DNA from 2 places in the Anaerobacillus sp. QJM3NY_32 genome. Region 2 is predicted to be linked to the other one. Evidence: riboswitches for the same ligand, from Rfam matches in the RefSeq annotation. Region 2 holds a riboswitch; the other holds the start of a gene.

Region 1 (3,140 bases), 1.5 Mb from region 2:
AACAACAACCGGAGAAATTAAGTTCTCCGGTTGTTGTTATAAATTAGGCCTTTGTTCGATAAGCCGTATTGTGATCTTTCAATGTCTCATCCGTTCCAAACAAAAAGTGCTTTTCCATATTTGGAGAATATACCGAGTTTACAGTTGTTCTGCCAACTGTTTCAGCCACCTCTCGCAGCATACTTGGAGAAGCCCCGCAACAGAGTCCGAAGTAATTGACGCCAACCTGCTTTGCTTTCTTAGCCCATTCCGCTAGTTCATAGCGATTGCAATAAAGCGGGTCTAAAGAGGTTGGAAAGGTCGTCTCTGTTGGCAATGTACACGCACAGCCACCGTCTGGTAAGTTAAAGAATGTTGGGTGTTCTTCTGTTGTACGATAAGGGATTGGAAGAGCACCAACATAGCCGTTAACAGACTGTCTAATTTTTTCAATGTAAGGCTGCATTGTGGCAGGCCCTCTAAAACAATTCATGCCAACAACTAGTGCACCTTGCTCTTCTAATAAACGGCAAGCTTCCTCAACCGTATAGCCGTCCCTTAAAATGTTCTCACTCATAAGTCCGAGTGTAATCACAGCTTGAAGACCTTGCTTTTGAATCTCTTCTAGCGCTATTTTGGCTTCTTCATAGAAGTAGAAGGTTTCGCCGTTGATGAAATCAACGCCTTCTTCTTTGCTCCATTTCACCATTTCAGCAAAAATTGACCGAATTTGTTCCTTACTTTCCTCATCTTCAGGATCAAATAAGTTTGTATTTGAAATGTTTCCAGCAACTAGCGCTTCTTCTTCAGGGTGTTCCTTCGCGACTTCTTTAGCCAGGCGGATGGCTTGTCTATTGAGCGGTTCTAACAAATCTTCTTTTCCAATAATCCTCATTTTCTCTCGATGACCATTATACGTAAAAGCAAGTACGACATCTGAACCTGCAAGCATATAATCACGATACGTTTGTTTTAGCGCTTCAGGGTTGTCTAGGGCAACTTCGGGTACGAATGATCCTGCTTGTAAATAACCACGACGCTCTAGTTCAAATAGATAACCTTCCCCGCAAATAACTGGACCATCTTGCAATCGTTCTTCAAGTGTTCTTTTCATGTGTAACAGCTCCTTTTCTGGATAAAATAAAAAACCCTCTTCTTAAACAATAAGAAGAGGGATTGCTAACATAATCCTCCTCTTATCTTCCAGGTGATATCACCTGTAGGATTTGGCACCAGCTTCAACTGAAGTTGAAAGGTTGCCGGGCATCATAGGGCCTATTCCCTCCGCCGCTCTTGATAAGAGTGTTGATTTAATTTTTGAACATGTGTGAAATTATAGACCGGTTAACTGGAAATGTCAATCACTTATCTGATAATTACGAAATGTTAGGATATTCACTTGCTTTTCAAACGATAGATGCGATCTTCACGCCCTATCGGCTCGACTGACATTGATCCAGATGCAACAAATGAATCGAGGTAGGTACAAACAGCATAATAAATTTTTGGTTTCTTTGTGGAGTATCTCTTGTCTTGTACCTTTCCTTCCTTAATCAAAAGCTCACAAATCATTAGGGCGCTTTCCATACCTTGCTGAATATAAGAGTCTACCTCTTCCTGTGTTGTAAATGAAAGGTCCCCTACAAAATAGGTTTCCTTAGGTTTCTCGCTTGTCTTTTCTTGTAAAGGTTCTTGAACATCTTCCGCGAACAAATCAAAAGCGCCTTGTAATTCCTCTTCTGGTTTCGGTTCTTCCTGGTTGCTTTTCGGGTTGACTACTTGTTCTACAGTGTTGCTTCCTCTTTGAAGAGCTTCTTTTTCTTCACGATAAGATCTGATTAAACTGTTTAGCCTTTTTTCTTGTAAATCTAGTAATGGAAGATTTAATGAAAGTAGCTGTTCAATGTCTTGTGGAAGGTTCAATCCTTCAGGAATGTCGTATGTAGGATAGCCGTTCTGTCTTTTCAACAGTAGCTCATCCAACTCATAATCTATTTCCATAAATCCCTTCACAACTTCTCTCACAATGGAAGCGGATAATCCGGTATGCTCTTCGAAATGATTAATCCCGAAACGCCGCGTTTCTCCTGTTTTTGCATGTCGAACAACATACTGATACCGTAAAGAGCGACCGCACTCACATTTTAAATCATCTGAAACGAAGCCCGCATCGATGTAATCTTCTAGTATCCAATCATCAAGCAGCATCCTGATTTCTTCATCCGTTGCCCCACTTGGAATCATCCGCCCTTTACTTCTAGCAATTACATTCGCAAAAGCCGTTTTTTTACCGCGTTTAAGAAAATTCATTACATACGTTTGTTGCTCATTTGTCAGATCTGAAAAAAGCTCATCTCTTTGGGTGCTTGTCAGGCTTTGTGTCATATAAATCCCTTTCTGTACGATAGTAATGCCATTATATCAGTAAATATTCCAATATTGTTTGCATCGGATAAATTCTTAAAATAAGAAACGCCAATTCTGATGAATTGGCGTGAATTCGTTCTTAACGATGGCGGCCGTGCTCGCCCTTATGATTATGATGATGCTTTTCTTTTTTCTGTTTCGTTAAGTCGAGTGTATATTTAGCGAAACCATTTTCTGTTTCATCAACAAAATGAATCGTTTGAATGCTTTCCGCATAGGTTTTGGCTTGTAACGAGGATTCAAAAGTGACGTTCAGTTTCTTCTTATTGACTGTGTGAAATGACCAGTTCTGATCAGCTGTTGGATTAATTGTCTTGTTTTCAAGAATATAGTCAATTAAAATTTGTCTATTTTCATCAGGTGAATCAATGACAATATTCGAACCGTCTAAGTGCGGGAAATGCCCACCGCCTGTTGCTCTGTAATTATTTGTAGCGACGATAAAGAACATATCTTTCGTTACCTTTTCTCCGTTGTATTTTAGCGATTTAATTCGATTCGCATCAGCATTTACTACACTCCCACTCATATCATATTTCGCCGGTTCAGTAACATCGATTTGATAGGTAACGCCATCAATCACATCGTAGTTATAAGAAGGGAAATCAGGATTAATTAAAGGCTGTTCCTGTTTATCTTTTTTGTTGATCACATTAAATTGGCCTGCTGACATTTCAAGCCAATCCTTCAGTTCGTCACCATTTAACAGCACCGCTTTCAGTGTATTGGGATAA
Region 2 (3,140 bases):
CTGACGTTCTCGAATGCCTGGATCTCTCGACACCAGAAATGTTTACATACGCTGGGAAAGACGGTTTGGAGATTCAGGGCTGGCTCATGAAGCCAAAGGATTTTAAGGAAGATCAGGAACATCCCCTTATTCTTGAAATTCACGGTGGACCACATATGATGTATGGTAATTCATTTATGCACGAATTTCAGCTTCTTGCAGCAAAAGGATATGTTGTCCTTTATACGAATCCACGTGGTAGTCAGGGATATGGACAAGAGTTTGTGAATGGTTGCCGAGGAGATTATGGTGGGGGTGATTATGAGGATTTGATGGCGGGTGTTGATGCCGCTTTGAACAAGTATTCCTTTATTGATGAAGCTCAACTTTTCGTGACGGGAGGAAGCTACGGTGGCTTTATGACGAACTGGATTGTTGGGAAAACCGATCGATTCAAAGCAGCGGTTACCCAGCGCTCCATTTCGAATTGGCAGAGTTTCTATGGCGTTAGTGACATCGGATACTTTTTCACAAAGTGGGAAGTTGGAAGTGATTTAGATGAAAACCCTGCTAAGCTATGGCATCATTCACCGCTTAAGTATGTGGACCAAATCGAAACCCCACTTTTAATTCTTCATAGCGAAAATGATTACAGGTGCCCTATAGAGCAAGGAGAACAGTTATATGTGGCTTTAAAGCATCGTGGGAAGGAAACGATGTTTGTAAGATTCCCAGATTCTGATCATAATTTATCAAGAAGCGGTCATCCAGAACTACGAGTGGAACGACTTAAGCATCTAGGAAACTGGTTCGACAATTACCTAGAAGGAAGACAATAAGAAATCTTTCGACAAATAGCGGGCGGTGACAGGCACTTTTTGAGATCTTCCCTTGACGCCCTTCGAGAAAGATACTATACTATTGAAAATAGTTAAATAATATTGAAAACTCTTATCAAGAGTGGCAGAGGGACTGGCCCTGTGACGCCCAGCAACCATCTCAGTTCGTGAGAAAGGTGCTAATTCCAGCAGACGAGCAATCGTTTGAAAGATGAGAGAGAGTTCAGCGCTGCTGATAATGATGAAATGATACAACTCTCTCTGTACTTTACAGAGGGAGTTTTTTTATTGGGAGGGGATTTTAGCAGATCGAAGCACTTTTGCGCTTTTATATTTTAGCGCTAAAACGCTTTACATTACTATATGAACTTTAAAGGAGATTGAGAAATGAAGAAATCATTGTATTTATTAGGTGCACTTATTTTAGTCTTTTTGGCAGGTTGTTCTGGAAATGAGGCTTCTGGAGATTCAGAAGATGGCCCACTGAAGGTAGGGGTAACGGCTGGTCCGCATGAAGATGTGATGAACAAGGTGAAGGAAATCGCAGCGGAAGACGGGTTTGAAATTGAAGTGATTGCGTTTAATGATTATGTGATGCCAAATACAGCCCTTGATGAAGGGGAATTGGATGCGAACGTATTTCAGCATGAACCTTATTTGAATGATTATGTAAAAGAAAGAGGACTCGAGCTTTCCAAGGTAGCAACTACGATTACTTTCCCAATGGGAATTTATTCTGACAAATATAAGAGTCTTGATGAATTGCAAGAAGGCGACAAAGTTGGCTTGCCTAACCATTCAACAGGTGAACCTAGAGCGCTAATGTTGTTTGAGCAAGCTGGCATTATTGAGTTGAAAGATGGCGTTGGTGTTAAAGCAACGATCAAAGATATTGAGAAGAACCCTTATAATCTCGAATTTGTTCCATTAGAAGCTTCACAAATTCCAAGACAGCTTGGTGAGCTTGCGATTGCAGCAATTAATACGAACTTTGCAATGGAAAGTGGACGCGTACCGAAAGAAGATTCTCTTGAAATGGAACCCGAAGATTCCCCGTGGGTGAACGTGATTGCAACACAAACAGAGAACAAAGATGATGAACGTATTCAAAAGCTAGTGAACTACTATCAATCAGATGAAGTGAAGCAATTTATCCAGGACGAATTTAACGGTTCTGTTGTTGCATCCTGGTAATTCGAAAGAGGAGTGAGCACGATGATTCGATTAGAAAATATAACGAAAACGTATAAAAGCGGTGAGACGATTACGAAGGCGGTTGATGATGTTTCCATAGAAGTTGAGAAAGGAAGCATCTATGGCGTCATCGGTTATAGTGGTGCTGGAAAGAGCACGCTTGTCCGAATGGTGAATCTTCTGGAGCGACCGACAGATGGAAAGGTATTTATCAATGACATTGAGCTCACTTCTTTGTCTACTGGAAAGCTTCAAAAAACAAGACAGCGCATCGGGATGATTTTTCAGTCTTTTAATTTATTGAAAACAGGCACTGTGTATCAAAACATTGCTATTCCGCTGAAGCTTACGGGTCTTCGTAAAAAAGAGATTGAAGCGCGAGTTGATAAATATTTAGGTATCGTTGGGTTATCGGATAAGCGGGATGCTTATCCTTCCCAGCTATCAGGTGGTCAGAAGCAGCGTGTGGCGATTGCCCGTGCGCTTGCTCATGAACCTGAAGTGCTACTGTGCGATGAGGCAACGAGTGCCCTTGACCCAGATACGACAGAATCAATCCTATCTTTATTGGAACAAATCAATCGTGATTTTGGAATCACGATTTTACTCATTACGCATGAAATGCACGTTGTCCAGAAAATATGTCATGAAGTGGCTGTGATGGAGAACGGGAAGGTGATTGAACAGGGGCGAGTGATCGATATCTTTAGTAAGCCTGCTACAACGACGGCCAAACGATTTGTTCAGTCGTTATTCCAGGATGAGCTTCCAGAGTCGCTTGTGTCTCGATTGAAAGAGCGTGGTCAGATCGTGAATCTTTCATTTATTGGGGAGAAATCAGGTAGTCCCGCTCTTGCGCTTGTTAGTAAGAAGTTCGACGTGTATCCGTCCATTTTAGCAGGGAACATTACACAACTGAAGGATCAGCCTTTTGGTAGGCTAGTCGTTCATTTAGATGGGGAAGCGGAAGAGACGGCTCGGGCCGTTGCGTTTTTAGAGGAAAGTGGCGTCGTAGTAGAAGGCTATGTTCAGGAGGTGGAAGCTCATGTCAGCTAAGGTATCGGAGTTTATTGATCTTTGGGGTGCAGACATTTGGAACGCGATTATTGAAACATTTCAAATGGTTGG

The links. A riboswitch is a leader RNA that binds a small molecule or an ion and turns the genes downstream of it on or off. The one in region 2 is predicted to bind S-adenosylmethionine.
Region 1: linked by a shared signal. The riboswitch ahead of AC0VYH_RS11950 (homocysteine S-methyltransferase family protein) and the one ahead of AC0VYH_RS19585 (MetQ/NlpA family ABC transporter substrate-binding protein) in region 2 are both predicted to bind S-adenosylmethionine.

What each region holds. Positions count from the first base shown of each region.
Region 1 is NZ_CM149684.1:2,265,879-2,269,018, reverse strand. It holds gene AC0VYH_RS11950 (homocysteine S-methyltransferase family protein) at 44-1,093, opposite strand; SAM riboswitch class I at 1,173-1,282, opposite strand; gene AC0VYH_RS11945 (DUF3895 domain-containing protein) at 1,375-2,364, opposite strand; partial or broken gene AC0VYH_RS11940 (5'-nucleotidase C-terminal domain-containing protein) at 2,486-3,140, opposite strand, start outside.
Region 2 is NZ_CM149684.1:3,790,187-3,793,326, reverse strand. It holds gene AC0VYH_RS19590 (alpha/beta hydrolase family protein) at 1-818, shown strand, start outside; SAM riboswitch class I at 928-1,036, shown strand; gene AC0VYH_RS19585 (MetQ/NlpA family ABC transporter substrate-binding protein) at 1,206-2,012, shown strand; gene AC0VYH_RS19580 (methionine ABC transporter ATP-binding protein) at 2,034-3,068, shown strand; gene AC0VYH_RS19575 (methionine ABC transporter permease) at 3,058-3,140, shown strand, end outside.